DNA from 3 places in the Pseudomonas alkylphenolica genome. Region 2 is predicted to be linked to each of the others. Evidence: predicted binding sites of a transcription regulator. Region 2 holds the regulator's gene; each other region holds the start of a gene.

Region 1 (10,390 bases), 540 kb from region 2:
TGGTGGTGGCCGGTACAGCGCCGGCCGCTGGCACCAGGCCCGCCAGCAAGCGATCGGTGAGCTTGCCCGGCAACGCCAGACGACGGGAGTTGAGCGCCGCCACATCGTTGCGGGTGACCGCAGTTTCCTGTGGCCGCTCAGGCACGCCGACTGCTGTCGCGCCCAGTGGCCGCGCCTGGATATCGAAGCGCGGGAACGGACTGCTGTTGCTCGCCGCCGACGCAGCTTTCTGCTTGGACAGCTGACGCATCAGCACCTCCTGCAGACCGATACCGCCGCCTTCGCGGGACATACTCACCGCCAGCTGCTGGTCGTACATCTGCTGGTACTGCTTGGTGGTTTCGGTGTTGAGCGGATTGTCCTTGGCCAGCACATCGCTGGCCGAACGCATCGACTTGAGCATCTCGTTGAGAAACAGCGATTCGAATTCCTGGGCCACTTTGCGCAGGTTGGCGTCGCTGTCGCGGTCGCCGACCTTCAACGAACTGAGTCGATTGAGGTCGGTGTAGGCACCGCTGTCAGCCGTGTTGGCTATCGGGTTTTTCGGCATATCCATGGCCAGTCCTCAGATCACGATCAAGTCGGCTTGAAGCGCACCGGCCTGCTTCAGGGCTTCGAGGATTGCCATCAGGTCACTCGGGGCTGCCCCCACCTGGTTCACCGCACGGACGATTTCATCCAGCGTGGTGCCCGGGCCGAACTTGAACATCGGCTTGGCTTCCTGCTCGGCATTGACCCGCGAGCGCGGCACCACAGCGGTCTGGCCATTGGAGAACGGCCCCGGCTGGCTGACGATCGGGTCTTCGGTGATGGTCACGGTCAGGCTGCCGTGGGTGACCGCCGCAGGCGACACTTTGACGTTCTGGCCGATAACGATGGTGCCAGTACGCGAGTTGATGATGACCTTGGCCACCGCCTGGCCCGGATCGATTTCCAGGTTCTCGAGGATCGACAGGTAATCGACACGCTGGCTCGGATCGAGCGGCGCGGTAACGCGCACCGAACCACCGTCCAGGGCCTGGGCCACACCCGGGCCGAGCAGTTCGTTGACCTTGTCGACGATGCGCTTGGCGGTGGTGAAGTCCGGACGATTGAGGTTCAGGGTCAGGCTGTTGCCCTGGTTGAATCCGCTGGGCACGGCACGCTCTACCGAAGCACCGCCGGGAATGCGCCCCGCCGACGGTACGTTGACGGTGATCTTCGAGCCGTCACGGCCTTCGGCGTCAAAGCCGCCGACCACCAGGTTACCCTGCGCGATCGCATAGACATTACCGTCGATACCCTTGAGCGGCGTCATCAGCAAGCTGCCGCCGCGCAGGCTCTTGGAGTTACCGATCGAAGACACGGTGATGTCCACTACCTGCCCCGGCTTGGCGAACGCCGGCAGGTCGGCATGCACCGAGACCGCCGCGACGTTTTTCAGCTGCACGTTACCCGAACCTGCCGGCACCTTGATGCCGAACTGCGACAGCATGTTGTTGAAGGTCTGCAGGGTGAACGGCGTCTGGGTGGTCTGGTCACCCGTGCCATTGAGCCCCACCACCAGGCCGTAGCCGATCAGCTGGTTGCTACGCACGCCGGAAATGCTGGCGATGTCTTTCAGGCGTTCGGCCTGTGCGGCGAACGCGATGGACATCAGAAGCGCGGCGGTAATCAGCTGCTTGAAGTTGAACATGGTCATCCGAACCTAGAAAGGCCAAAGCGGGCTGAGGAAGAAACGGTCGAGCCAGCCCGGCTGGCTGGCGTCGGCAAACGAACCGGTTCCCGAGTAGGTGATGCGCGCATCGGCAACCCGGGTCGAAGGCACGGTGTTGTCGGTGGCAATGTCGTCGGCGCGGATCATGCCGGCGATGCGCACCAGCTCGTCGCCGGTGTTGAGGGTCAGCCACTTCTCGCCACGCACGGCAATGATGCCGTTGGGCAGCACATCGGCAACGGTCACAGTGATCGAGCCGGTCAGGCTGTTGCCCTGCCCTGCTTTACTGTCGCCTTTGGTTGCACGATCACCGCTGTACCCGGCGCTCAGGCTCAGATCGCCATCGCTGAACGGGTTGTTGGTGGTCATCGAAGAGCCGAACAACGAAGTCAGGCCGATATCGGCCTTGCTGTTCTTGGCGATCTGCGAGTTGGCGTTCTTGCTCGCCTGGGTCCGCTCGTTGAGGGTGATGGTGATGATGTCACCGACCCGGAACGCCTTGCGGTCGCTGTACAGGTTCTGATCGAAACCGGCCTGGTAGATCGAGCCGTTGTTGGCCGCTGCCGGCAGTGGCGTACGCGGCAATACCGGCGCGTAGTACGGATCATTGGGCTTGGGCGGCGGCGCAACGCAGCCGGCCAGCACGCTGATCCCACTCAGGGCAAGTACGCAAAACAAACGACTCATGACTCTGACCTCACGGTGTAACAGGCGCCGTTAAAGCGACCTCGAAGACTTCACTTACAGGTTCTGGGTAACGAACGAGAGCATCTGGTCGGCGGTGGAAATGACCTTGGAGTTCATCTCGTAGGCACGCTGGGTGGTGATCATGTTGACCAGTTCTTCCACGGTGCTGACGTTGGAGTTTTCCAGGGTCTGCTGCTGGACCACACCGAAACCGTTCAGGCCTGGAGTGCCAACTTGCGGCGCGCCGCTGGCGGCGGTTTCCAGGAACAGGTTGCCACCGGTTGCCTGTAGGCCGGCCGGGTTGATGAAGTCGGCGGTCTGGATGTTGCCGATCACCTGCGCCGCCGGGTTGCCTGCGGTGGTGATCGAAACGGTGCCGTCACGGCCGACGGTGAAGGTCTGCGCCTCAGGCGGCACGACAATCGCCGGCTCTAGGGCGAAACCGCTGGCGGTGACGATCTGGCCGTCGGAGTTCAGGTGGAAGGTACCGTCACGGGTGTAGGAGACGGTGCCATCGGGCTGCAGGATCTGGAAGAAACCGCGACCATCAACCGCCATGTCCAGCGGGTTCTCGGTGGTCTGCAGGCTACCGGCGGTGAAGCTCTTCTGGGTGCCGACAATGCGCACACCGGTACCCAGCTGCAGGCCCGAAGGCAGCTCGCTGTCCTGGGTCGACTGGGCGCCGGCCTGGCGACGGGTCTGGTACAGCAGGTCCTGGAACTCGGCACGATCGCGCTTGAAGCCGGTGGTCGAGACGTTGGCCAGGTTGTTGGAAATGGTGGTCAGGTTCATGTCCTGGGCGGACAGACCGGTTTTACTGACCCAAAGAGCCGGAAGCATGCTGTTCTCCTCGCGCGCCTGTTTTACGGCGCTACGTCTGTGTAATTAGCCGATTTGCAAAACCCGAGCCATGGCTTCGTCGCCTTCCTTGGCCGTGGTCATCATCTTGATGTGCAGTTCGAATTGACGCGACAACGCCAGCACCGAGGTCATTTCCTCGACGGCGTTGACGTTGCTGCTTTCAAGGAAACCCGACACCAGCTTGACGTTGGCATCGGCCACTGCTGGCTGGCCATTGCTGGTATGGATCAAACCGTCCAGGCCTTTGGTCATGGTCTTGAGGTCAGGGTTGACCATCTTGATCCGGTCGACTTCAGCCATTACCCGCGGCCCCTCACCCATGGCGCGGATGGTGATGGTGCCGTCTTCACCGACTTCGACCTTCTGCTCTGGCGGCACGGCAATCGGCCCGCCGTTACCCATGATCGGCATGCCGTTGCCAGCACGCAGCACGCCCAGGGCATCGATGTTCATGCTCGCGGTACGCACATAGGCTTCGCTGCCATCCGGCGCCTGCACGGCGATAAAGCCGTCACCACCAACAGCCACGTCCAGGTCACGCCCGGTTTCCAGCATCGAGCCTGGCGAGAAATCCGTCGCCGGGCGCTCGGTCATGGCATAGGCGCGCGCCGGAAAGCTGTCACCAAACACCGGCATCGAGCGCGCCTGTTCCAGGTCACGCTGAAAGCCGGTAGTGGAAATGTTCGCCAGGTTGTTGGCATGCGCCTTCTGCGCCAGCGCGTTCTGGCTGGCACCGGTCATGGCCACGTACAGCATCTTGTCCACAGTATTTCTCCCCTGCGCTGGCGAACACTTGCCGCTCGCCGCTGCTTTGCAGTGCTTGAAGCAAGTTTCAAACCAACTTTGCAGAAGTGGCCAAAAGCCCCGCCAGACAAGGACTTGATCGCCGTACAGGCATGCGGCTGGGAGAAGCGCCGTCGAAATTACGGCGCCAGCTTGCCGCTAGCGGCAAGCCTCAGTAGTCGCGGCACGCCGCGTTGTTGAAGGGACCGGCGAAGCGCTTCCAGCCATCGCCCGGAGAAAACTGGGCACAGACCAGGCGCCCATCCGCCTGGCTTTCCCAACGGTACCAAGGTGCGGCATCAGCCCTGACCTGAGTCATCAGCAACACCGCGAACACCGCTAACGCCAATCGTTGCAACATGATCGATACCTCTGAAACGACAGACCCCTTCCGAGAAAGGGGTCCGTCCACACCTAGCGCTTCACAGCAGCATCAGGTCATCTGAATGATGGTCTGCATGATGGTGCTCTGGGTAGAGATGGTCTTGGCGTTCGCCTGGTAGTTGCTCTGCGCCTTGATCAGCTCGACCAGCTCAGTGGTCAGGTTGACGTTGGAGGCCTCCAGCGAGTTGGAGGCGATAGCGCCCAGAGTACCGGTCTTCGGCGCATCGATCCCCGGGATCCCCGAGGAGTAAGTCTCGGTCCAGCGCGTACCGCCCATAGGCTGCAGGCCCTGCTCGTTGGCGAAGGAAGCGATGGCAACCTGACCGATAGCGCGCGACTGCTGGTTGCTGAAGCTGGCGAACATCACACCACTGGAGTCGATGCTCAGGCTCGACAGAATACCGGTAGCGTAACCGTCCTGGCTCTGCGACAGACGCGTGGTCGGGGTGTTGTAGGAGGTGGTATCGGTCATGTCGATGGCGATACCGCCGGCACTGGCCTCGGAACCGTTGGAACCCCACACCGGCGGCTTGGCAGTCGGATCGGTAACGGTGGCAGGAATCCAGCCGGTCAGCTTGAACACCTTGTTCACCACTTCGTAGCCAGAACCTGCAGCACCCGCGGTCATGGTATCGACACTACCGTCAGGATTGAAGGTGATGGTGCCTTCCAGTGGCTGCGGCGGCTCCTGGGTAGGATCGAGCGGGTTACGACCATCAATCAGGGTGTAGGACTTCCACTCATTGGTGTCGGTCTTGACGTAGTACTGATCCATGACGTGCTCGTTACCCTGGCTGTCATAGATCTTGGTGGCGAAGGTCTTGTTCCAGGTGGTGTCGTCGGTTGGATCGAACGTGGTGGTGCTCGGGATGACCTTGTCCGACGAGTTCAGGTTGATGCCCTGATCGATCGAGGTAGTGGACTTTGGCGCCAGTGCCGAGGTGTCGATCTTCAGGTCGGTCAGCACGCCGTTGATGATCTTGCCGTTCTCGTCCACACCGTAGCCACGCAGGCGCAGACCATCAGCGGTGGTCACGTAGTTGTCTTTGTTGGTCTGGAAGGCACCGGCACGGGTGTAGCTGAGCGAGCCGTTGTCGCTCAGGACGAAAAAGCCCTGACCCTGGATACCCATGTCCAGCACGTTGCCGGTGTTGGTGATATCGCCATTGGTGAACTGCTGCGAGACCGAGGCCAGACGCACGCCGTTACCGACGCTCTGGCTGCCGACGCCGAGCTTGTTGGCCGAGTAGACGTCGGCGAATTCTGCACGCGAGGATTTGAAGCCGGTGGTAGCAACGTTGGCAATGTTGTTGCCGGTCACGTCCAGTTGTTTGTTGGCTGCATAGAGACCGCTAAGGCCGATATTGAATGACATCTTTCACTCCTTGTGCCGCGTTAGCCGGCTCTATATACCGATGGTTTGGACTTTGGACAGCGCAATGCTGCCCAGGCCGGCAAGATTGAGCATCATCTCGCCGCCGGTCTGACTGATGGTGACGCTGCTGACCGTGGCCGGCAGCATGGTGTACATGTCATGCTGCTTGCCATCGATGGTGGTCTTGGCGGCAAAGGTGTAGGTGCCAGGATCGACCTTCTCCCCCGCGTCATTGGTGCCATCCCAGACGAAGGCGGCATTGCCGGCCTTCTGCTCGCCCAGATCGATGGTCTTGACCACCTTGCCATCCTTGTCGGTGATGGTGACGGTGGCATTGCTCAGCGACTGCGGCACTACCACCGAGCCATTGAAGCTCTTGGTGGTGTCGACCACGGCCTTGTCGGTCTGGGCGATCACCGAGCGACCGACCAGCGACGACGCCTGCAGCGCCTGGGACGATTTGTAGCTGCCAGAGATCGCAGTCACCGACTCATTGAGGGTAGTGATGCCTTCCAGGCTACTGAACTGCGCCAGCTGGGCGACGAACTCGCTGTTGTCCTGAGGGTCGAGCGGGTTCTGGTTACGCATCTGGGTAACCAGCAACTGCAGGAACGCATCCTTGCCCAGGGTCTGGTTGCCGGTCTTGCTGTTGGTTGCCGAAGCAACGCCACTGGAGTTGGTCTCGGAGGTCTTCTTGACCGACGCCTTGAGCACGTCGTTCAGGTTTACACCGGCGGTGGTGTCGTTAACGCTTGCCATTGGCTTCGTCCTTTATCACTGACCCAGGGTCAGGACCTTCTGCATCATGGTCTTGGCCGTGTTCATCAGCTCGGCGTTGGTCTGGAACGAGCGGCTGGCAGAGATCATGTCCGCCATCTCCTCGACCACGTTGACGTTCGGGTAGTAGACATAACCGTCTTTGTTCGCCGCCGGATGGTTCGGCTCGTAGCGCGCCTCAAGGTTGCTTTGATCCTCCACCACACCGAGCACCTGAACACCTTGACCGGCCTCGCCCTGATCCTGGAACAGCGACTGGCTGACACCGCCCTGGGCTTGCTGGAAGGTGGTGGCAAACACCGGGTGACGGGCGCGATAGGTCTGATCGATGCTCGACGACACCGTCTCGGCGTTGGCAATGTTCGAAGCGACGGTGTTCAGACGCGTGGTCTGCGCACTCATGCCGCTACCGGCAATGTTGAAAACACTGGCGAGGGACATGACTTACTCTCCGCGCAGGGCCGATACCAGCCCTTTGAATTTACTGTTGAGCAGCGTGAAGCTGGCCTGAAAACCTACGGCGTTTTCCGCGTAGCTCGACTGCTCGAGCTGGGCATCGACGGTGTTCTGGTCGATCGACGGCTGCATCGGCGTGCGGTACTGCAGGGTTTCATCACCCACGCTCAGGCCTTCAGCCTCGATGTGCCGGGTATTGGTACGATCCAGCGCAAAATGACCCTTGCTGGTCTTCTCGGCCTGGGCCGCCAGGACTGAGGCGAAGTCCATGTCACGCGCTTTGTAGCTCGGCGTGTCGGCGTTGGCGATGTTGTTGGCCAGCACCTCGGCGCGCTGGGCGCGAAAGCCCAATGCCTTTTCGTGGATGCCGAGCGCTTTGTCGAAGCTGATGCTCATGTCAGGGAAACCTTCGAAGGTTTTTCGTTGACTGAGCTAGAGCAAGAGCCATGCCAAAAAACAAAACCCCGTAAATACGGGGCTTTGAGTGATTTGCCGCTGGCGGCAATGCCAGAAAAGCGGCAAAGGATTTCCGCTCGGCGCCAGCAAAGCGGCAATTTCTCCCGGTAGGAGCGGGCTTGCCCCGCGATTCTGACCTATCAGATAAATCGCTATCGCGGGGCAAGCCCGCTCCCACCGGAGAGGCTGCTTTCACAGCCCCACAGGGGGGTTGTTACTTGGCCTGGTAGATGATCCCCGGGCTGCACTGAACCATCTGGTAATGATCCGGCAAGCCATTGAGCGCTTCGGACGCCCCGAGGAACAGATAACCACCCGGCTTCAGCGTGCTGTGGATACGCAACAGGATGTCTTTCTTGACCTGGGCCGAGAAGTAGATCAGCACGTTGCGGCAGAACACGATGTCGAACTTGCCCAGGCTTGCGTAACTGTCGAGCAAGTTGAACGAGCGAAATTCCACGCGACTGCGAATCGGCGCCTTGATCGCCCAGCGCCCGGGCGCCTTGACATCGAAGTAGCGCTGCAGGCGTTCCTGGGACAATCCACGGGCAATCGCCAGGCTGTCGTACTCACCGGTCTTGCAGTTATTGAGCATGGCGCCGGACAGGTCAGTGGCAACAATCTGCGCACCCATCTTCAGTTGGCCGATGTTGCTGCGCTCGAACTCATCGATTGCCATCGAGATCGAGTACGGCTCCTGCCCCGAGGAACAGGCGGCCGACCAGATACGCAGGCGCTGCCCGGGATTGGCCTTGATCTGCTCAGGCAATACCTTGTTCTTCAGCACTTCGAAGGGATAGGTGTCACGAAACCACAGGGTTTCGTTGGTGGTCATGGCATCCACCACCTGCTCGCGCAAACCGCTGCGCGGCTGGCTCTGGATACGCTGTACCAGTTCGGTCAGGGACTTGATGCCCTGCTGCTCCATCAGCTTGTTGAGACGGCTGGAGACCAGGTACTGCTTATTTTCGCCCAGCAGGATGCCACAGGCTTTTTCCAGGAAGACCCGGAACTGTTCGAAATCCAAATTACCCGTAGACAAAGATGCCGCCTCTTAAATCGTGTGAACCGCCAGGGGCACAGCCCCCGGCCGTTAGTGCGTGGCCTTGATGCGATCGACGACGCGTTGGGCGAGGTCGTCCGGCTTGAACTTGGCCAGGAAATCATCGGCCCCGACCTTCTTGACCATCGCCTGGTTGAACACTCCGGAAAGCGAAGTATGCAGGATGATGTGTAATTTTTGCATGCGCGGGTCGCTGCGGATCTCGGCCGTCAGGGTGTAACCGTCCATCTCCGGCATCTCGATATCGGAGATCATCATCAGGAATTCTTCTTCCGGACGCTTGCCCTCATCCACCAGCTTGCGCAGATACTCGAGCGCCTGGCGGCCATCATTGAGCGCCACCACTTCGACCCCGACCGTCTGCAGGCAACGACTGACCTGCTTGCGCGCCACCGACGAATCGTCGACCGTCAGTACCCGCAGCAGCACTGCCTTGTCCTGCACCTCGGCATCGACCACACCGGCAGAAATCGACTCGGACGTCGGCGCAACTTCGGCGAGGATCTTCTCCACATCGATGATCTCGACCATCTTGTTGTCGACCCGGGTCACCGCCGTCAGGTAGTGATCACGCCCGGTACCCTTGGGTGGCGGATGGATCTCTTCCCAGTTCATGTTGACGATGCGCTCCACCGAGTGCACCAGAAAGCCCTGAGTCTTGGTGTTGTACTCGGTGATGATCACAAAACTCTTGCTGACATCTTCACTCAGACCGGGCATACCGGTCGCCATCGCCAGATCGAGGATCGGGATGGTTGCCCCACGAATATTCGCGACACCGCGCACTACCGGGTTGGACTTGGGCATCACGGTCAGGGGTGGACATTGCAGCACCTCCCGCACCTTGAACACGTTGATCCCGTAGAGCTGCTCGCCATTGAGACGAAACAACAACAGCTCCAGGCGATTCTGCCCCACCAGTTGCGTGCGCTGGTTCACTGAATCCATTACACCAGCCATGCAAGACTCCTTCACCAAACGCTTCGAACTTCGTACCCAGTCTCGGCACGCGCTTTGCTTTTTTTAATCGTATGAACACGAAAACGACATTTTTCCGACGCCTGACCGGCCACCTGACCAGCCTTCTTGCTGCGCTGTGCCTGCTGATTCCGGGCACCCGACTTCTGGCTGACGCTTTCACCTTGCCTGAACAGCTTATCGGCGTCACCCAGGGGTTTCTTGAATTCACTGTTGAAGACTACCTGGCCAGCAGCCAGACCCAAGGCCGCTACGAAATCCAGGTCAACACCCTCGACCCGCGCCTGCGCATGCCGCAGTGCGACCGGCAACTGGACGCCAATCTGGAAAGCCCGGCACAGCCGCTGGGCCGCGTAACCGTAAGGGTGCGCTGTAACGGCAGCTCACCTTGGACGGTGTTCGTGCCCGCCCAGGTACGTCTGTTTCGCAATGTTGTCACTGTGGTGCGCCCGCTCAAACGCGAAAGCATTGTCGGCGAGCAGGACGTCAGCCTGCGCGAGCGCGATGTCGGCACGCTGAACCAGGGGTTTCTGAGCGATCTGGAACAGGCGATCGGGCTCAAGGTTATCCGACCGACGGTCATGGATCAGGTGCTGACCCCTCAACACCTGGAACAGGCCGAAGTGGTCCGCAAGGGTGATCAGGTGGTCATCACCGCCCGCAGCGGCACGCTCAGTGTACGCATGCCAGGCGAAGCCCTGAGCAAAGGCGGTCTGAGCGAACAGATCCGGGTGCGCAATCTCAATTCCAAACGGGTGGTCAAGGCCAGGGTAACCGGGCCCGGCCAGGTCGAAGTATCCATGTAAACGGGAGAACCACGAAGAACTCTGGCGATAAGGAACCGCTTTTCCTAAACTGTGTCCCATTGGGTGCC
Region 2 (10,390 bases):
TGGTGACGTAAGCGCGGTTGCTGGCGGCAAAGCGCGGCAACCATTTGAGCAGGTAGCTGGAGATGTCCTGGAACATTTCTTCGACGTCCGGCTGGGCTGCCAGGTAATCGATAACCGGCTGTTCCAGGCCGGAGTGTTCACGTAGCTCCGGCTTCCAGTAAGGGTTGGGCAGGCAGCGCACGTCGAACACCAGGTCGGCGTCCACCGGCATGCCCCGCTTGAAACCGAAGGATTCGACCAGGAACGCGGTACCGGGTTCCGGCTGGTTAAGCAGGCGCAGCTTGATCGAGTCCCGCAACTGGTAGAGGTTCAGTTTGGTGGTGTCGATCTTCAGGTCGGCGAGGTCGGCGATCGGCCCCAGCAGGTCGGTCTCGACCTTGATCGCTTCGGCCAGCGAACGATTGGCGTTGGTCAGCGGGTGACGCCTGCGGGTTTCCGAGAAGCGCTTGAGCAGGGTCTCTTCGTCGGCGTCCAGGTACAGCACATCACACTGGATATGTTTGCTCCGGGCATCTTCGAGCAGCTCGGGGAAACGTGTCAGATGGCTGGGCAGGTTGCGCGCATCGATGGATACCGCCACTTTAGGCTGCATCAGCTCGGTGTTGATCAGGGCATTTTCCGCCAGCTGCGGTAGCAGCCCGGCAGGCAGGTTATCGATGCAGTAGTAGCCGTTGTCCTCCAGGACTGCGAGGGCGGTACTCTTGCCGGAGCCGGATCGGCCACTGACGATAATCAGGCGCATGTTCAGGACTCGTTCTGTACGTCCAGTACGACCTGGTACAAGGCTTCACTGCTACTGGCGGCACGCAGCCGGTCACGCACGTCCTTGCGGTCGAGCATGCTGGCAATTTGGCGCAACAGTTCAAGGTGCGCATCGGTGGCCGCTTCGGGAACCAGCAGGACAAACAGCAAATCGACCGGGGCGCCATCAATGGCGTCATAGTCAATCGGTGCATCCAGGTGTATCAGGGCGCTGATGGGGGATGAGCAGCCTTTCAGGCGGCAGTGTGGAATGGCAATGCCATTACCAAAACCGGTCGACCCGAGTTTCTCCCGGGCAAACAGGGCTTCAAAAACGTCTTGCATCTCCAGGTCTGGAACCTCCCGGTCGATCAGGGTGGCGATTTCCTGGAGTGCACGCTTTTTACTGCCTCCCGGCGCGTTCACCAGGGAACGGCCGGGGGTCAGGATGGTTTCAAGTCGGATCATGGATGAGGGGGATCAGCGGGCCGCTGCACCTTGCAGCAGGCTTTGCTGTTTTTCCTTGTGTTTTTTCAGTTGGCGGTCGAGCTTGTCGGTCAAGGCATCGATCGCTGCATACATGTCTGTGTGTTCGGCATTTGCAACCACTTCGCCGCCGGGAATAAACAGCGTCGCTTCAATTTTCTGCTGCAGCTTCTCGACCTTCATGATTACCGTCACATTGGTAATCTTGTCGAAGTGCCCTTCCAGCCGTTTCAGTTTCTGTTCGACGTACTCGCGCAGCGGCTGGGTGACTTCTACATGCTGTCCACTGATATTGACTTGCATACAGCTTCTCCTTTGTTGCCCGTGCATAAGAGGCAGGTGTTGCGCCTGCCACTGAACTGCTATGGCTATCTCAGGGGCTACATCAGTCGCTTACGCTCACTCGACGGTGCAATGCCGAGGGACTCGCGGTACTTGGCGACGGTGCGACGGGCTACCTGGATACCTTGTGCCTCCAGTAAACCAGCGATCTTGCTGTCACTCAATGGCTTTTTCTGATTTTCCGCTGCAACCAGTTTTTTGATGATCGCGCGAATCGCTGTGGACGAGCATTCACCGCCTTCGGAGGTGCTGACGTGGCTGGAGAAAAAGTACTTCAGCTCGTAAATCCCACGCGGTGTATGCATGTATTTCTGGGTGGTGACCCGGGAAATGGTCGACTCGTGCATGCCCACCGCTTCGGCGATGTCGTGCAATACCAGCGGCTTCATTGCTTCGTCGCCGTGATCGAGGAAACCACGTTGGTGCTCGACGATCTGGGTGGCGACCTTCATCAGGGTTTCGTTGCGGCTCTGCAGGCTCTTGATGAACCAGCGGGCTTCCTGCAACTGGTTGCGCATGAAGGTGTTGTCGGCGCTGGTGTCGGCGCGGCGGACGAATCCGGCGTATTGCGGATTGACCCGCAGGCGCGGCACGGCTTCCTGGTTGAGTTCGACCAGCCAGCGTTCGTTGTCCTTGCGCACGATCACGTCAGGGACCACGTATTCGGCTTCGCTGGATTCGATCTGCGAGCCGGGGCGCGGGTTGAGGCTCTGGACCAGTTCGATGACCTGGCGCAGTTCGTCTTCCTTGAGCTTCATCCGCCGCATCAGCTGGCTGTAGTCACGGCTGCCAAGCAGGTCGATGTAATCGCGGACCAGGCGCTGGGCTTCGGCCATCCAGGGGGTGCTGGCGGGCAGTTGACGCAGCTGCAGCAGCAGGCACTCGCTGAGGTTACGGGCGCCGATGCCGGCCGGTTCGAATTGCTGGATGCGGTGCAGCACGGCTTCGACTTCGTCGAGCTCGATATCCAGCTCCGGGTCGAAGGACTCGCAGACTTCTTCGAGGGTTTCGTCGAGATAGCCCTGGTTGTTGATGCAGTCGATCAGGGTGACCGCGATCAGCCGGTCGGTGTCGGACATCGGCGCCAGGTTCAACTGCCAGAGCAGGTGGCTTTGCAGGCTTTCGCCAGCCGAGGTGCGGGTGGTGAAATCCCACTCGTCATCGTCGTTGCTGGGCAGGCTGCTGGCGCTGGTCTGGTAGATGTCTTCCCAGGCCGTATCGACCGGTAGCTCGTTGGGGATGCGCTCGTTCCATTCGCCGTCTTCCAGGCTGTCCACGGTTGGCGTGGCTTCCTGGAAACTGGTGTCCTGGACTTCGGCGACCGGCTTGCTTTCGGCGTTGTCCGCCATCGGGTCGCTGTTGTCGAAGTCGTCGCCTTCTTCCTGGCGTTCGAGCATCGGGTTCGATTCCAGCGCTTCCTGGATTTCCTGCTGGAGGTCCAGGGTAGAAAGCTGGAGCAGACGGATGGCCTGTTGCAACTGCGGTGTCATCGTCAGTTGCTGGCCCATTCTTAGGACGAGCGATGGTTTCATGGCAGGGGCTTAACACCTTTTTCGCCGGCGCACATGCGCCATCCACTACAAGGGCACCGAAGCGCCAACTTTAAGCAAATTATATGCCTGAAATTGGAGCGTTTGCCTAGGGTGCTGTAACAATTAAGCCGGATTTCACCGGTACAGTTGCCCCTGGCAAGCGCTTTGTCGCCTCGAACTTACAAGCGGAACTCGTGGCCCAAGTACACCTCTTTGACAAGGTCGTTGGCCAGGATGGTCTCTGCATCGCCTTCGGCAATCAGTTGGCCATCGTTGACGATGTAAGCGGTTTCGCAGATATCCAGGGTCTCGCGGACGTTGTGGTCGGTGATCAGTACACCGATGCCCTTGGCCTTGAGGTGATGGATGATCTGCTTGATGTCGCCGACCGAAATCGGGTCGACACCGGCAAAGGGTTCGTCGAGCAGGATGAATTTCGGTGCGGTGGCCAGGGCCCGAGCAATCTCCACGCGGCGACGTTCGCCGCCGGACAGGCTCATGCCGAGGTTGTCGCGAATGTGGCTGATGTGAAATTCCTGCAGCAGGCTTTCCAGTTCCTTGCGACGTCCGGCGGTGTCGAGGTCCTTGCGGGTCTCGAGGATCGCCATGATGTTGTCGGCAACCGAAAGCTTGCGAAAGATCGAGGCTTCCTGGGGCAGGTAACCAATACCGGCACGGGCACGGCCGTGCATCGGCTGGTGGCTGACATCCAGGTCGTCGATCAGGACACGGCCCTGATCGGCCTGGACCAGGCCGACGATCATGTAGAAGCAGGTGGTTTTGCCGGCGCCGTTAGGGCCGAGCAGGCCGACGATCTGGCCGCTGTCGATCGACAGGCTGACGTCGCGGACCACTTGTCGGCTCTTGTAGCTCTTGGCCAGGTGCTGGGCTTTGAGGGTCGCCATTTACTCGGCCTTCTTCTTAGGCTGGATCACCATGTCGATACGCTGGCGCGGTGTGGTCACATTGCCGCCACGACCGGCAGTCGCTACCTGGGTCTTGGTGTTGTAGACGATCTTCTCGCCTTCGGTGGTATTGCCTTCGTTGACCACTTTGGCGCGGTCGGTCAGCACCACCAGGTCTTTTTGCGCCTGGTACTGGATGGTCACGGCGTAGCCTTGCATCTTGTCCGGCTTGGCAGCGCTCTGTTGCTGCTCGAAGTAGGCCAGGTTGCCCACCGAGGTCACCACATCGATGTCGCCGGAGGCGGCGCGGGTGATGGTCACGGTGTTGCCTTTGATCATCATCGAGCCTTGGGTGATGATGACGTCGCCGGTATAGGTGGCGACCCCTTTCTTGTCATCCAGGTGCGCGTTGTCGGCCTGAATGCGGATAGGCTGGTCACGGTCGTTCGGCAGGGCCCAGGCGCTCGCGCTTCCCAGTGCTGCGCTCAGGCTGAGCAAAAAGGGGAGGGTTTTAACGAGCCTCATACTGTCCTCTTACGTTGGACAGCAGGTCCATCCTGCCGTCTTTCAAATACGCTTTCATTCCATTGCCCGTAGTGACGCCACCGGCGCCGTCGATTTTAACGGCTTGTGCGGTTTGCGCATATTGCTTCTGCGGGAATACCGTCATGCGGCTGGTGGTAATGATCATGGTGCGGTTCTTTTCATCGGTGCGGGCAACCCGTACCGAGTCAATCAATTCCACTTCCGAGCCATCCGGATTGACCTCGCCCTTTTCGCTCTGCACGTGCCAGGGGTAGGTGGTGCCACGGTACAGTTGCAGGTCCGGCTTGGTCAGCAGGGTCACTTCGCTGACCTTGAGGTGTTCGACCTTGTCGGCGGTCATCTCGTACTGCATCTTGCCGTCTGGCAGGAACTGTACGCTGTGGGCATTGGTGGCGTAATAGTCGATAGCGTTGTTGTCGACGCTGACCACCGGCTTGTCGAGAAAGCTCTCGGGGCCGATGTTCCAGTAGCCAACTGCCGCCAGCAAGGCGGCAATCACACTGTACAGCGCAGCGGTGCGGAATTTTTTACTGAACATGTGGCGCTCTACAGGTAATGGGCATTGGCCGCGTCGAGATTGCCCTGGGCTTGCAGGATCAACTCGCAGAATTCGCGGGCTGCGCCTTCACCGCCACGGGCCTTGGTGATCCCGTGGGCGTGCTCGCGGACAAAGGCTGCGGCATTGGCCACCGCCATGCCCAGGCCGACGCGACGGATCACCGGCAGGTCAGGCAGGTCGTCACCCAGATAGGCAACTTGTTCATAGCTTAGGTTGAGTTGGCCAAGAAGTTCGTCCAATACCACCAATTTATCTTCGCGCCCCTGATACAGGTGCGGGATGCCGAGGTTTTTGGCCCGGCGCTCGACCACCGGGGTCTTGCGCCCGCTGATGATCGCCGTGGTCACGCCCGAGGCCATGAGCATTTTGATGCCCTGGCCGTCGAGGGTATTGAAGGTCTTGAATTCGCTGCCATCTTCGAGAAAGTACAAGCGGCCGTCAGTCAGTACGCCGTCAACATCGAATACCGCAAGCTTGATCGCCTTGCCGCGCTGGAGCAGGTCCTGGCTCATTTACATCACTCCCGCACGCAACAGGTCGTGCATGTTCAGGGCGCCAACCGGGCGCTCGTCCTTGTCGATCACCACTAGGGCGCTGATCTTGTGGTCTTCCATGATTTTCAGGGCTTCGGCGGCGAGCATTTCGGCGCGGGCGGTCTTGCCGTGAGCGGTCATGACCTCTTCGATCAGGGTGGTGTGTACATCAATGTTGCGATCCAGGCTGCGGCGCAAGTCACCGTCGGTGAAGATCCCGGCCAACCGCCCGTCGGCTTCAAGCACCACGGTCATGCCCAATCCCTTGCGAGACATTTCAAGGAGTGCGTCCTTGAGCAGGGTTCCGCGCTGCACCTGCGGCAGCTCTTCACCGGCGTGCATGACGTTCTCGACTTTCAACAGCAGGCGGCGGCCGAGGGCGCCACCAGGGTGCGAAAAAGCGAAATCTTCAGCGGTAAAGCCGCGAGCTTCGAGCAAGGCAATGGCCAGGGCGTCGCCCAGGACCAGTGCGGCGGTAGTCGAGGAGGTCGGTGCCAGATTCAGCGGGCAGGCTTCCTGGGCAACGCGGGCATCGAGGTTGACTTCGGCGGCCTTGGCCAGCGGCGAGTCCGGGTTGCCGGTCAGGCTGATCAGCTGGATACCCAGGCGCTTGATCAACGGCAGCAGGGTAACGATCTCGGCGGTCGAACCGGAGTTGGACAGGGCGAGGATGACATCGTCGCGGGTGATCATGCCCATGTCGCCATGGCTGGCTTCGGCCGGATGAACGAAGAAGGCCGGCGTGCCGGTGCTGGCCAGGGTCGCGGCGATTTTGTTGCCGATATGCCCGGACTTGCCCATGCCGACCACCACCACGCGGCCCTTGCTGGCCAGGATCAGCTCGCACGCCTTGACGAAATCGGCGTCGATGTGGGCTAGCAAGCCCTCAACCGCCTCGAGTTCGAAACGGATGGTGCGTTGCGCGGATTGGATCAGGTCGCTGGATTGGCTCATGTCGAAAATCGGATTGCCTGATGAAAAGGCGGCGATTATAGCGGTAATGCGCAAAACCCTCACCTTGTGATTGTCATACAGTCGCTCGCCAACCTTAACCCTGGCTGAACAAGCACTGCTACGGCCTTGGGGCGTCGCTATCAGCGATGATATAGTTCGCCGCCTGTTCGGCCCGCTCAGGGCGTGCGTGCCTCCATGAAGGGGGCGCGCGTCTGAGTGAGATGGCTGCATCGCAAGGAGTCTAGATGAGCGTTGATAACGCCTACGCGGTCGAGTTGAAGGGTGTGTCCTTCAAGCGCGGTTCGCGCAGCATCTTCAATAATGTCGATATACGCATTCCCCGCGGCAAGGTCACCGGCATCATGGGGCCTTCCGGGTGCGGCAAGACCACACTGTTGCGTCTGATGGGCGCACAGCTGCGTCCGGCCAGCGGCGAGGTCTGGGTCGCCGGGCAGAACCTGCCGACGCTGTCGCGTAGCGATCTGTTCGATGCGCGCAAACAGATGGGGGTGTTGTTCCAGAGTGGCGCACTGTTCACCGATCTCGACGTGTTCGAGAACGTGGCATTCCCGCTGCGGGTGCATACCCAGCTGTCCGACGAAATGATCCGTGACATTGTTCTGATGAAACTGCAGGCCGTCGGCCTGCGCGGTGCCATCGAACTGATGCCTGACGAACTGTCCGGGGGCATGAAGCGTCGCGTGGCACTGGCCCGGGCCATTGCCCTGGACCCGCAGATCCTCATGTACGACGAGCCCTTCGTCGGTCAGGACCCTATCGCCATGGGCGTTCTGGTGCGGCTGATCCGCCTGCTCAATGATGCCCTGGGCATCACCAGCATCGTGGTCTCCCACGACCTGGCCGAAACCGCCAGTATTGCCGACTACATCTATGTGGTCGGTGATGGCCAGGTCCTCGGCCAGGGTACGCCGGACGAGCTGATGGGCTCCGACAATCCGCGCATTCGTCAATTCATGAAAGGTGATCCGGACGGACCGGTACCCTTTCACTTTCCTGCGCCGGATTACCGCGCCGATCTTCTGGGGAAGCGTTGATGCGCAGAAAATCCTTGCTCGAACGTATTCGTCGTTTTGGCCGTTCGGCCATCGACGTGCTGGCCGTGCTCGGCCGCTCGTTTCTGTTCCTGCTGCACTCGCTGGTCGGGCGCAGCGGTACTGGCGGCGGCTTTCAGCTGCTGGTCAGGCAACTCTATTCGGTTGGCGTGCTGTCGCTGGCGATCATCGTTGTTTCCGGGGTCTTTATCGGTATGGTGCTGGCCCTGCAGGGTTTCAGCATCCTGACCAAATACGGCTCGGAACAGGCCGTCGGGCAGATGGTTGCCTTGACCTTGCTGCGTGAGCTGGGGCCTGTGGTTACCGCATTGCTGTTCGCCGGGCGTGCAGGTTCGGCGCTGACCGCCGAAATCGGCAACATGAAGTCCACTGAGCAGCTTTCCAGCCTGGAAATGATCGGTGTCGATCCACTCAAATACATCGTTGCCCCGCGTCTGTGGGCTGGTTTCATCTCATTGCCGATGCTGGCGCTGATTTTCAGCGTGGTGGGCATCTGGGGTGGGTCCTGGGTGGCGGTGGACTGGCTGGGCGTCTATGAAGGCTCGTTCTGGGCCAACATGCAGAACAGTGTGTCGTTCACCGACGATGTGCTCAATGGCGTGATCAAGAGCCTGGTTTTTGCTTTTGTTGTTACCTGGATTGCCGTATTCCAAGGCTATGACTGCGAGCCCACTTCAGAGGGGATCAGCCGTGCCACCACCAAGACCGTGGTCTATGCCTCATTGGCAGTCCTGGGTCTGGACTTTATTCTGACCGCCTTGATGTTTGGAGATTTCTGATGCAAAACCGCACCCTGGAAATCGGTGTCGGCCTGTTCCTCCTGGCCGGGATCCTGGCGCTGATCCTGCTGGCCCTGCGCGTCAGCGGCCTGTCGGCGAGCCCGAGCAGCGATACCTATAAAATTTACGCATACTTCGACAATATCGCCGGTTTGACGGTCAGAGCTAAAGTGACCATGGCCGGTGTGACCATCGGCAAGGTCACAGCCATCGATCTGGACCGTGACACTTACACCGGTCGGGTGACGTTGCAGCTGGAAAAACGCGTAGACAACCTGCCTACCGACTCCACTGCATCTATCCTCACCGCTGGGTTGCTCGGCGAGAAGTACATCGGTATCAGCGTGGGCGGAGAAGAAACGGTGCTCAAGGATGGTGCAACCATTCACGACACCCAGTCGGCGCTGGTGCTGGAAGATCTGATTGGCAAGTTCCTGCTCAATACCGTTGGCAAAGAAGCTAAATAAGGAGTTTCCATGATTTCTATCCTGCGACGCGGCTTGCTGGTACTGCTGGCTGCGCTGCCGTTGATGGCTGGCGCAGCTGCTCAGTCCCCCAAAGAGGTGATTCAGGGGACAACCACCCAGTTGCTGGCCGACCTGAAGGCCAACAAAGAGCAATACAAGGCCAACCCGAGTGCGTTCTACGATGCCTTGAACGCCAATCTGGGGCCGGTGGTCGATGCCGATGGCATCTCGAAAAGCATCATGACCGTCAAGTATTCGCGCAAGGCCACCCCGGAGCAGATGCAGCGCTTCCAGGAAAACTTCAAGCGCAGCCTGATGCAGTTCTATGGCAACGCCTTGCTCGAGTACAACAACCAGGGCATCACTGTCGGCGCCGAGAAAAAGGACGGTGATGACCGTGCCAGCGTCGACATGACCGTCAAGGGCAACAACGGCGCCATCTACCCGGTTCAGTACACCATGACCAAGCTGGGCGATGAATGGAAAGTACGTAACGTCATCGTCAACGGCATCAACATCGGCAAACTGTTCCGTGACCAGTTCGCTGACGCCATGAACCGCAATGGCAACGACCTGGACAAGACCATCGACGGCTGGGCCGGCGAAGTGGCCAAGGCCAAGGAAACTGCCGAGAAGCAAGAGCAATGAGTGATAGCGCCGTGACCATGAACGAGCCAGGTGTGTTGCGCCTGGCCGGGGTGCTGGACTACCGCAGCGGGCCCGCCTTGCGCAAGGAAGGTAAAGCCTTGATCGCGGCGTGCAAGGCCGGCGCCCTGGTGCTCGATTGCTCGCAGGTGGAGAAATCCAGCAGCGTCGGCTTGTCCCTGTTGCTGGCATTCATGCGCGATGGCAAGGCGGCCGGCAAGGCTGTCGAGGTTCGCGCAATGCCTCAGGATATGCGTGAAATCGCCGAGGTTTATGACCTCGACGAGGTGCTGGCCGGTCAATGACCGCCAGCCAGCGACTGGCCCCTCTGTCAGAGTCTCCGTTTACGGGGTTCGCAGGCGAGGGGCTTTTTTGTATGATGGCCGACCCGCGCGCACAGGGCGCCGATTGAGGTTGAGCATGCAGGCCGTAGAAGTTAAGAACTTCCTTGAAGAAAAGTTGCCGGGAACCCGGGTCGAAGTTGAAGGCGAAGGCTGCAACTTCCAGTTGAACGTGATCAGTGACGAATTGGCGGCCCTGAGCCCGGTCAAGCGTCAACAGCAGATCTATGCTCACCTTAACCCGTGGATCACCGATGGCAGCATCCATGCGGTAACCATGAAATTTTTCAGCAGCGCAGCCTGGGCTGAGCGCAACTGAGCCTAAATTGGCGGCGAGACACAAATGGACAAACTGATTATTACTGGCGGCGTTCGTCTTGATGGCGAAATCCGCATTTCCGGTGCCAAGAACGCGGCCCTGCCGATTCTTGCCGCTACCCTGCTTTGCGATGGTCCGGTCACGGTCGGCAACTTGCCGCACCTGCAC
Region 3 (10,390 bases), 710 kb from region 2:
GGCATACTCGTGGTAGTCCAGCCCGGCGCGGCGCAGACGCTTGTCGTCCAGCTCGAAGCCGATCGGCTCGATCAGGTGCAAGTGACAGCCGCTGTTGGCGCACAGCCTTATAATATTGCCAGTATTCGGCGGAATCTCTGGTTGAAAGAGGATGACGTGAAACATGCACGGCTCCGAGCATAAAGATGGCGAGCATTCTACTCCTGAACCGGACCCGCGTTCGCAGCAATGGCCGCGCGTGCTGTTTTCCCTGGCGATTTTCGGCATGTTGGTGGGCTTGATGATCGGCCGGTTGACCGCGCCCGAGCCGCGGGTGCTGGAGCAGGTGCAGGTGGTCGAGGGTGGGCTGGACCTGTGGTTCAACGAAGAACCCAAGCTGCACGGCGAAGAAGTCGATGGCACCCTGGCCTTACTGTTCGAGGCTGAAGGCAAGGTTGCCCGGGGTCAGTTGCGCCAGCAGGGCAAACCGGTCAGTTGGCGGGTGCAGAAAAGTGATGGCGGGTTGCTGGTGACCCTGGTCGCGGCCCGTCCTCTGCACGGCAACTGGGCCGGTGCAGAGGATGAGGGGCGCTGGCGTGTGCAGGTGAGACTGCACGAATAAAAGAGGGGAATCCCCGGCCTGCCTGTACCAAGGCCCCCAAAACTGGAAGTACTGATACTAATGCAGGGTGTGTGCCAGTTTTATTGCAGCCCGCAGATTAGTGGGTTTAGCGGGCTGGGACGGGGGTTTTACCGGGGGTTTGTGCCTTGCTGCGGTGCGTCGGGCACAGGTTCGGTGCATGTGGGGGCGGTGGGAGCGGGCTTGCCCCGCGATACGATGGGGCTGACAAACCGCTATCGCGGGGCAAGCCCGCTCCCACCAGTCGCCCGGATCACGCCTCGTCGTCGCCGTCCTCTTCGCCACCGGCGACCTTCATCCCCAACTCCTTGATCTTGCGCGTCAGGGTATTGCGCCCCCAGCCGAGCAATACCGCGGCATCGCGACGGCGGCCAGCGGTGTGCTTGAGGGCGATTTCGATCATGATCCGTTCGAAGCTCGGCACGGCGCTGTCGAGCAGGCTGGTTTGACCACGGGCCAAGGCCTGGTCGGCCCATTGGCGCAGCGCCTGCTCCCAGTTGGTCACCGGCGTGCTGTCCTGCGGCAGATTGAGCAGCTCTGGCGGCAGGTCGCCGATATGCACTTCGCGGCCCGAAGCCATTACCGTGATCCAGCGGCAGGTGTTCTCCAGCTGGCGCACGTTACCGGGCCATGGCAGGTTGCGCATGAACTCTTCGGTCTCGGGTTTGAGCAGCTTGGGTTCAACCGCCAGCTCTTGAGCGGCGCGGCCGAGGAAGTGCCGGGCCAGGGTCGGGATGTCCTCGCGACGGTCGGCCAGGCGCGGGATATGGATGCGGATCACGTTGAGGCGATGGAACAGGTCTTCACGGAACTTGCCGGCCTGCACCAGGGTTTCCAGGTTCTGGTGGGTCGCGGCGATGATACGCACGTCGACTTTCACCGGCACATGACCACCGACCCGGTAGAACTCGCCATCGGCCAGTACCCGCAGCAGACGGGTCTGGGTATCGGCCGGCATATCGCCGATTTCGTCGAGGAACAGGGTGCCGCCATCGGCCTGTTCGAAACGCCCGCGACGCAGATTGGCGGCACCGGTAAACGCGCCTTTTTCATGACCGAACAGCTCGGACTCCATCAGGTCCTTGGGAATTGCCGCCATGTTCAGGGCGATGAACGGTGAGGCCGCCCGTGGGCTGTGGCGGTGCAGAGCGTGAGCCACCAGTTCTTTACCGGTACCTGACTCGCCGTTGATCAGCACGGTGATGTTGGAGTGGCTCAGGCGACCGATGGCGCGGAACACCTCCTGCATCGCCGGCGCCTCGCCGATGATTTCCGGGGTACGGGTCAGGCTTGGGGCGATATCCAGGCCCTGTTGCTCCTGGGCGTGCTGGTTGGCGCGCTTGACCAGCGACACCGCCTCATCGACGTCGAACGGTTTGGGCAGGTATTCGAATGCGCCGCCCTGATAGGACGCCACCGCGCTGTCCAGGTCCGAGTGGGCGGTCATGATGATCACCGGCAGGCGCGGGTGCTGCTCGCGAATCTGCGCCAGCAGGTCCAGGCCGCTGGCCCCGGGCATGCGGATATCGGAGATGATCACGTCCGGCTGCTGCCGGGCCAGGCGGCTCATGACGCCGTCGGCACTGTCGAAACTCTGGGTGGTCATGCCTTCCTGTTGCAGGGCTTTTTCCAGGACCCAGCGGATGGAGCGATCATCGTCGACGATCCAGACGGTTTCACTTCGGCTCATGAGGCGGTGGCTCCTTGTTCCAGCGGCAGAAAGATCGAGAAGGTGGTGTGGCCTGGATGGCTGTCACATTCGATCAGGCCCTGGTGCTGGCTGATGATGTTCTGGGTAATGGCCAGGCCCAGCCCGGTACCGTCCGGACGGCCGCTGACCATGGGGTAGAAGATGGTTTCCTGTAGCTCGCCAGGGATACCCGGGCCGTTGTCGATGATCTCGACCTTGGCCACCAGGCGATGGCGGGTGTGGCCGATGGTGAACTGTCGCATGGCCCGGGTGCGCAGGCTGATGCGGCCCAGGCGCAGTTCGTTCTGGCCGCTGATGGCCTGCATGGCGTTGCGCACGATATTGAGCACGGCCTGGATCATCTGCTCGCGGTCGATCAGTACGTCCGGCAGGCTCGGGTCGTAATCACGCACCAGGGTGATGCCGCCCTGGCTTTCGGCTTCGACCAGGCTGCAGACCCGTTCGAGTACTTCGTGGATGTTGGTCATGGCCAGCGACGGCAGCTTGTTCGAGCCGAGCATCCGATCGACCAGGTTGCGCAGGCGGTCCGCCTCTTCAATGATCACGTTGGTGTAATCCTTGAGACTTTCCTCGGGCAATTCCCGCGAGAGCAGCTGTGCGGCGCCGCGAATCCCGCCCAGCGGGTTCTTGATCTCGTGGGCCAGGCCGCGCACCAGCAGCTTGGTGGTTTCCTGCTTGGACAGCTGGGCCTCTTCCTTGGTGATGCGCAGCAGCCGGTCGCGGGGGTGGACCTCAAGCAGCAACAAGGTCCGGCCACTGCTGAGGATCGGCGTTACCGCATAGTCGACGGTCTGGGTCTGCCCGGTCAGCGAGGTCAGCTGTGCTTCGCGCTTGGTGAATGGGTGCGCGTGTTCCACCGCCTGGCGCAGGGAATTGAGCGCTTCAGGGGATTCGGTGAACAACTCGCTGATGAATTGCCCATGGCTGCGCTGGCCGCTGATGGCCAGGAGCATTTCCGCTGCCGGGTTCATGTACTCAAGGCGCAATTCGGCATTGAGCAGAATGGTGGCAGTGGTCAGGTTGTCCAGTAGCAGTCGGTGCAGGGCATCGCTGATGGTCATGGGGCGTCGGTGACCTCTTTTGGCTCATGACGACCCCGGCTGGGCCAGGGTCGCGGGCGCTGGTTGTCTGCTGGTGAGAAGAAAATGCAAAAAACAAACCAAGGCTCCGAAAAGAAGCGGATTTGCCGGATAAAGACCTGTATTTGCGCTAAATATGGCTACAAAGCCCTGATCTGGCGGTTTTCTTGAACCAAAATGGGCTGATTCGCTTAGGTGCAGGCTATTGCGTGCACCAATATAGAGCATAGAGGAGTTCTGCAGTGGGAGCGGGCTTGCCCCGCGATTGCGGTGTGTTAGGCAAATCGCTTCGCGGGGCAAGCCCGCTCCCACCGGGGGAGTGAAAAAAAAGGCCTCCCGAAGGAGGCCTCTCTTTGATGGCGTTACACCGTCACGGAATCAGCAGCTGTAGTACAGCTCGTATTCCAGTGGGTGTACGAAGGTGCGGACCTTGATCTCTTCTTCGCTCTTCAGCTCGATGAAGGCATCGATGAAGTCGTCGGAGAACACGCCGCCTTTGGTCAGGAACGCACGGCCCTTGTCCAGCTCTTCCAGGGCTTCCTTCAGGCTACCGCAAACCTGCGGAATGTCCTTGGCCTCTTCAGGCGGCAGGTCGTACAGGTTCTTGTCGGCGGCATCGCCTGGGTGGATCTTGTTCTGGATACCGTCCAGACCGGCCATCAGCAGTGCGGCGAAGGCCAGGTACGGGTTGGCCGACGGGTCCGGGAAGCGCGCTTCGATACGGCGGGCTTTCGGGCTGGAAACGTAAGGGATACGGATCGAAGCGGAACGGTTGCGAGCCGAGTAGGCCAGCATTACCGGAGCTTCGAAGCCTGGCACCAGACGCTTGTAGGAGTTGGTCGACGGGTTGGTGAAGCCGTTCAGGGCCTTACCGTGCTTGATGATACCGCCGATGAAGTACAGGGCAGTGTCGGACAGACCGGCATAGCCTTCGCCTGCGAAGGTGTTCTTGCCTTCTTTCCAGATCGACATGTGAACGTGCATGCCCGAGCCGTTGTCGCCGTACAGTGGCTTCGGCATGAAGGTGGCAGTGCGGCCATAAGCGTCGGCAACGTTGTGCACGACGTATTTCAAGGCCATGACTTCGTCAGCTTTCTTCACCAGGGTGTTGAACTTGACGCCGATTTCGTTCTGGCCGGCAGTCGCCACTTCGTGGTGGTGAACTTCGACGGTCTGACCCATTTCTTCCAGTGCGTTGCACATGGCAGTACGGATTTCGTGGTCGTGGTCGAACGGCGGAACCGGGAAGTAGCCACCTTTGACGCCTGGACGGTGGCCTTTGTTGCCGCCTTCAACGTCCTGGTCGGACATCCACGAGCCTTGCTCGGAGAAGATCTTGAACATCGAGCCGGAAATGTCCGACTTGAACTTCACTTCGTCGAAGATGAAGAACTCAGGCTCTGGACCGGCGAACACGGTGTCACCGATGCCGGTGCTCTTGAGGTACTCTTCGGCACGCTTGGCGATCGCGCGCGGGTCACGGTCGTAACCCTGCATGCTCGAAGGGTCGACGATGTCGCAGGTCAGGATCAGGGTCGGCTCTTCGGTGAACGGGTCCAGCACGGCGGTCTCGTCGACCGGCATCAGGATCATGTCCGAGGCTTCGATGCCTTTCCAGCCAGCGATGGAGGAACCGTCGAACATCTTGCCGACTTCGAAGAAGTCTTCCTCCAGCGCATCACGGGCCGGCATGGTCACGTGGTGCTGTACGCCCTTGGTGTCAGTGAAGCGCAGATCAATCCATTTAACGTCATGATCTTTGATGAGTTGAACCGACTTCGACATAGTGTCCTCCGGGTGGGGTAGAGCTAGCCTGTGCAGCCCTGGAATTTGGGTGATGCCGGGCGCGAATAGTCGGCCAAGGCAACCTGCATCACAAGGGAGCAAATTGCATGCCAGTGCCCCGGTTTGGATTTTTTGCCCGATTGCCAAGCATTTCAGGGGTGCCGGGCTGAAATTCGGGCAGTTTTCTGCACTCTTAAGAGGCGTAAATGAAGTGGCACGCCTCATTTTGGTGCGCGGAAAACCTTCTGTAGATTAATTGGTTAAACCTTGAGCAATTTCCGCTATAATCCGCGCCCCACTTTTTTAGTCGGCAGCTCGCGCACAGTTTTTCATGAAACTAATCGTAAAAGTCTTCCCAGAGATCACCATCAAGAGCCGCCCGGTTCGCAAGCGCTTCATCCGTCAACTGGGCCGCAACATCCGTACCGTGCTCAAGGACCTCGATCCTGCGCTCGCGGTCAACGGTGTCTGGGACAACCTCGAGGTGGTCACCCACATCGAGGACGAGAAAGTCCTGCGCGAGATGACCGAGCGTCTGACCTGCATGCCGGGCATTGCCCACTTCCTGCAGGTCGATGAGTACCCGCTGGGTGACTTCGACGATATCGTTGCCAAGTGCAAGGCGCACTTCGGTCACCTGCTGGCCGGCAAGCGCTTCGCCGTACGCTGCAAGCGTGGCGGCCACCACGACTTCACTTCGATGGACGTCGACCGTTATGTCGGCAGCCAGCTGCGTCAGCAGTGCGGTGCCGCCGGTATCGACCTGCGCAACCCCGAGGTCGAAGTGCGCATCGAAGTGCGTGACAAGCGTCTGTACGTGATCCACAACCAGCACAAGGGCATCGGCGGCTACCCGCTGGGCGCGCTGGAGCAGACCCTGGTGCTGATGTCCGGTGGTTTCGACTCCACCGTGGCGGCCTACCAGATGATGCGCCGCGGCCTGATGACCCACTTCTGCTTCTTCAACCTTGGCGGCCGTGCCCACGAGCTGGGGGTGATGGAAGTCGCCCACTTCCTGTGGAAGAAATACGGCAGCAGCCAGCGCGTGCTGTTCGTCAGCGTGCCGTTCGAAGAAGTGGTCGGCGAGATTCTCGGCAAGGTCGACAACAGCTACATGGGGGTGACCCTCAAGCGCATGATGCTGCGCGCGGCGACCAATATTGCCGACCGTCTCGAGATCGATGCGCTGGTCACCGGCGAAGCGATCTCCCAGGTGTCGAGCCAGACCCTGCCGAACCTGGCAGTGATCGACTCGGCCACCGAGAAGCTGGTGCTGCGCCCGCTGCTGGCCAGCCACAAGCAGGACATCATCGACCAGGCCAACCAGATCGGCACTGCCGAGTTCGCCAAGCACATGCCCGAGTACTGCGGCGTGATTTCGGTGAACCCGACTACCTGTGCCAAGCGTCACCGCGTTGACCATGAAGAGAAGCAGTTCGACATGGCCGTGCTCGAGCGCGCCCTGGAGCGCGCTCGCCTGATCTCCATCGACCACGTGATCGATGAACTCAGCCAGGATATTCAGATCGAAGAAGTCAGCCAGGCGCTGGCCGGGCAGGTGGTGATCGACATTCGTCACCCCGACGCCCAGGAAGACCAGCCCCTGGAACTGGACGGCATCGAGGTCAAGGCCTTGCCGTTCTACGCCCTGAACAGTCGCTTCAAGGAGCTGGACGCTACGCGCCAGTACCTGCTGTATTGCGACAAGGGTGTGATGAGTCGCCTGCATGCCCATCATTTGCTCAGTGAGGGACATGCCAATGTGCGCGTTTATCGTCCGACATAAAACGCCGGGGCTATATGGCGGGAGCATCCGCCATCGCCCCCCCGACCTGCGGGCCCGTTGAGCGCCATTCATTCATATTCGCCGCCTAGACTGGGCGGCAACCCGAATCCTCTGATCGAGATACACACGTGATCGAAAATCTGCGTAACATCGCCATCATCGCCCACGTTGACCATGGTAAAACCACCCTGGTCGACAAACTCCTGCGTCAGTCCGGCACTCTGGAGCGTAACGAGCTCAACGACGAGCGCGTCATGGACTCCAACGACCAGGAAAAAGAGCGCGGTATTACCATTCTGGCGAAAAACACCGCCATCAACTGGAACGGCTACCACATCAACATCGTCGACACCCCCGGCCACGCCGACTTCGGTGGCGAGGTTGAGCGTGTAATGTCGATGGTTGACTCGGTGCTGCTGCTGGTCGACGCCCAAGACGGCCCTATGCCGCAAACCCGTTTCGTGACCAAGAAGGCTTTCGAAGCCGGCCTGCGTCCAATCGTGGTAATCAACAAGGTTGACCGTCCGGGCGCGCGTCCTGACTGGGTTCTGGACCAGATCTTCGACCTGTTCGACAACCTCGGTGCCACCGAAGAACAGCTGGACTTCAAAGTCGTCTACGCCTCGGCCCTGAACGGCATTGCCGGTCTGGACCACACCGAAATGGCCGAAGACATGACCCCGCTGTACCAGTCGATCATCGACAACGTACCAGCGCCTGCCGTTGACCGTGACGGTCCGTTCCAGATGCAAATCTCGGCACTGGACTACAACAGCTTCCTCGGTGTTATCGGCGTTGGCCGTATCGCCCGTGGTCGCGTCAAGCCGAACACCCCGGTTGTCGCTATCGACGTCGACGGCAAGAAGCGCAACGGCCGTATCCTCAAGCTGATGGGTCACCACGGTCTGCACCGCGTTGACGTCGAAGAAGCCCAGGCTGGCGACATCGTCTGCATCAGCGGTTTCGACGAGCTGTTCATCTCCGACACCCTGTGCTCCCCGGACGCAGTCGAAGCGATGAAGCCGCTGACCGTTGACGAGCCAACCGTTTCGATGACCTTCCAGGTCAACGACTCGCCGTTCTGCGGTAAAGAAGGCAAGTTCGTGACTTCCCGTAACATCAAGGAACGTCTGGACAAAGAGCTGCTGTACAACGTTGCACTGCGCGTTGAAGAAGGCGACTCGGCTGACAAGTTCAAGGTTTCCGGTCGTGGTGAGCTGCACCTGTCGGTTCTGATCGAAACCATGCGTCGCGAAGGCTTCGAAATGGGCGTTGGTCGTCCAGAAGTGATCATCCGCGAAATCGACGGCGTCAAGCACGAGCCGTTCGAAAACGTCACCATCGACATCCCTGAAGATTCGCAGGGCAAGGTCATGGAAGAAATGGGTCTGCGTAAAGGCGACCTGACCAACATGGTTCCGGATGGCAAGGGCCGTGTACGTCTGGAATACAACATTCCAGCCCGTGGTCTGATCGGTTTCCGTAACCAGTTCCTGACCCTGACCAACGGTGCAGGCATCCTGACCTCGATCTTCGATCGCTACGCGCCGATGAAGTCCGGTCACATGTCCGGCCGTCAGAACGGTGTACTGGTATCGGTAGAAACCGGTAAGGCACTGACCTACTCGCTGGAAACCCTGCAGGCTCGCGGCAAGCTGTTCGTTGAGCACGGTCAGGAGATCTACAACGGTCAGATCGTTGGTCTGAACAGCCGTGACAACGACCTGGGCGTCAACCCTACCAAGGGCAAGAAGCTCGACAACATGCGTGCTTCGGGTAAAGACGAAACCATCGCTCTGGTTCCACCTGTTCGCTTCACCCTGGAACAGGCTCTGGAATTCATCCAGGACGACGAGCTGTGCGAAGTGACTCCTAAGTCGATCCGTCTGCGTAAGAAGATCCTCGACGAAGGCGAGCGTACCCGCGCTGCCAAGAAAGCCAAGGCTAACTAAGCCCGGCTGAAACGAAAACGCCCCCGGTCGCAAGGCCGGGGGCGTTTTTGTTTGTCTGCAGTAAATGTGGGAGGCAACCAGTGGGAGCGGGCTTGCCCCGCGAAGCGATGTTGCTGAAAGAACGCCATCGCGGGGCAAGCCCGCTCCCACAGCAAAGCCTTTCCGTGGCCTGCAGTGTTTAGCGGCGTGCTGCAGGTTTTGGAATGTACGCGCAGTAGCCCGGACGCGGTCCGATCCGCGGGTGGTTGCGGCAGGTGTCCGGGCGCTTGTCATAAATGGTGCACATGCGGCTTTTACGATCCAGATAGAGGCAATCGTCATTGCTCATCTGCGCCAGGGTGAAGATCCCCGACTTCTGGTTGAAGCGCTGGATGATCCCGTCCTTCTGCAAACGCTTGGCAATGTTCTTCGGCGGCTCGCCCACCTCGAACTCATCCACCACGCCCATGCGGATCAGGTCTTTGATTTTCACTTCCGTCGGCAAGGTGCAGCAGGTCGAGTTGCAGCCTCCGCACATATGGCTTTGGTACTTCTGCCAGGTTTCCAGGCGGTCGACTTCGGCGGCGGCAATCAGGGTCGGTTTCATCAGGTTCAGGTTTTAGATGTTCGGGTGGGCGCGCGATCATACCGGAGTTGGTCAAAATGTGAACAACCATTTGCCGGTTCCGCCAGCCATGGCCGCTGTTTTTACGCAGAAACTCCCGAACCTGCGCTTTCGCTCTGTGTCGAACGGTCTAGGCTGAGAAATCTCCATCCGCATTCGTCAACCTGGTCGAGGACGTCGCATGTCTCAGGAACCACTCGCTCGTGACGCAGAGGTGGCCGCTTTTCGCACCGCTGTACTGGACAAATTGACCTACGCGGTCGGCAAAGACCCGGAACACGCCTTCGACCATGACTGGTTCGAAGCCATTGCCCTGGCAGCCCGTGATCACATGGTCGATCACTGGATGGACCACACCCGGCAGATTTATCGCAAGAGCCAGAAGCGGGTGTACTACCTGTCGCTGGAATTTCTCATCGGCCGCTTGCTGTACGACAGCTTGAGCAATCTGGGCTTGCTGGACATCGCCCGCGAGGCGCTCAGTGGCCTGGATGTCGATCTGGAGCGCATTCGCCTGCTGGAGCCCGATGCGGCCCTGGGTAATGGGGGGCTGGGGCGCCTGGCCGCCTGTTTCATGGAGAGCATGTCGACGCTGGGGATCGCCGCCCACGGTTACGGCATTCGCTACGAGCACGGCCTGTTCCGCCAGGCGGTGGTCGATGGCTGGCAGCAGGAGCAGACCGAGAACTGGCTGGATTTCGGCAACCCCTGGGAATTCGAACGGGCCGAGGTGATCTATCCGATCAGTTTCGGTGGCAGCGTCGAAACCGTGCATGACGCCAATGGCCAGCAACGCCAGGTGTGGTCGCCGGCCGAGACCGTACGGGCGGTCGCTTATGACACGCCGGTGGTCG

What was found. Region 2 encodes sigma-54, which starts transcription at its own class of promoters, with help from an activator protein. Its sites were predicted from a motif close to ANTGGCATNNANNTTGCTNT; they were not measured.
Region 1: a site for sigma-54 is predicted at 7,454-7,473, ahead of flgB (flagellar basal body rod protein FlgB). Genes of this name have one in related genera too.
Region 3: a site for sigma-54 is predicted at 5,290-5,309, ahead of glnA (type I glutamate--ammonia ligase). Genes of this name have one in related genera too.

Annotation. Positions count from the first base shown of each region.
Region 1 covers NZ_CP009048.1:4,151,164-4,161,553, forward strand. Annotated here, with positions in the region: gene flgJ (flagellar assembly peptidoglycan hydrolase FlgJ) at 1-556, opposite strand, end outside; gene PSAKL28_RS18975 (flagellar basal body P-ring protein FlgI) at 566-1,675, opposite strand; gene flgH (flagellar basal body L-ring protein FlgH) at 1,688-2,383, opposite strand; gene flgG (flagellar basal-body rod protein FlgG) at 2,438-3,223, opposite strand; gene PSAKL28_RS18990 (flagellar basal body rod protein FlgF) at 3,269-4,009, opposite strand; gene PSAKL28_RS18995 (hypothetical protein) at 4,200-4,388, opposite strand; gene flgE (flagellar hook protein FlgE) at 4,461-5,786, opposite strand; gene flgD (flagellar hook assembly protein FlgD) at 5,817-6,545, opposite strand; gene flgC (flagellar basal body rod protein FlgC) at 6,561-7,004, opposite strand; gene flgB (flagellar basal body rod protein FlgB) at 7,008-7,415, opposite strand; gene cheR (protein-glutamate O-methyltransferase CheR) at 7,690-8,517, opposite strand; gene PSAKL28_RS19025 (chemotaxis protein CheV) at 8,569-9,498, opposite strand; gene flgA (flagellar basal body P-ring formation chaperone FlgA) at 9,570-10,322, shown strand.
Region 2 covers NZ_CP009048.1:4,691,403-4,701,792, reverse strand. Annotated here, with positions in the region: gene rapZ (RNase adapter RapZ) at 1-742, opposite strand, end outside; gene ptsN (PTS IIA-like nitrogen regulatory protein PtsN) at 745-1,209, opposite strand; gene hpf (ribosome hibernation-promoting factor, HPF/YfiA family) at 1,222-1,530, opposite strand; gene PSAKL28_RS21525 (RNA polymerase factor sigma-54) at 1,608-3,101, opposite strand; gene lptB (LPS export ABC transporter ATP-binding protein) at 3,281-4,006, opposite strand; gene lptA (lipopolysaccharide transport periplasmic protein LptA) at 4,007-4,531, opposite strand; gene lptC (LPS export ABC transporter periplasmic protein LptC) at 4,518-5,090, opposite strand; gene PSAKL28_RS21505 (KdsC family phosphatase) at 5,099-5,623, opposite strand; gene PSAKL28_RS21500 (KpsF/GutQ family sugar-phosphate isomerase) at 5,624-6,598, opposite strand; gene PSAKL28_RS21495 (ATP-binding cassette domain-containing protein) at 6,844-7,653, shown strand; gene mlaE (lipid asymmetry maintenance ABC transporter permease subunit MlaE) at 7,653-8,450, shown strand; gene mlaD (outer membrane lipid asymmetry maintenance protein MlaD) at 8,450-8,917, shown strand; gene PSAKL28_RS21480 (MlaC/ttg2D family ABC transporter substrate-binding protein) at 8,927-9,565, shown strand; gene PSAKL28_RS21475 (STAS domain-containing protein) at 9,562-9,867, shown strand; gene PSAKL28_RS21470 (BolA family protein) at 9,983-10,222, shown strand; gene murA (UDP-N-acetylglucosamine 1-carboxyvinyltransferase) at 10,247-10,390, shown strand, end outside.
Region 3 covers NZ_CP009048.1:5,396,667-5,407,056, reverse strand. Annotated here, with positions in the region: gene PSAKL28_RS24765 (tRNA (cytidine(34)-2'-O)-methyltransferase) at 1-165, opposite strand, end outside; gene PSAKL28_RS24760 (hypothetical protein) at 164-601, shown strand; gene ntrC (nitrogen regulation protein NR(I)) at 873-2,309, opposite strand; gene glnL (nitrogen regulation protein NR(II)) at 2,306-3,391, opposite strand; gene glnA (type I glutamate--ammonia ligase) at 3,788-5,194, opposite strand; gene thiI (tRNA uracil 4-sulfurtransferase ThiI) at 5,526-6,980, shown strand; gene typA (translational GTPase TypA) at 7,109-8,932, shown strand; gene PSAKL28_RS24730 (YkgJ family cysteine cluster protein) at 9,111-9,518, opposite strand; gene PSAKL28_RS24725 (glycogen/starch/alpha-glucan phosphorylase) at 9,718-10,390, shown strand, end outside.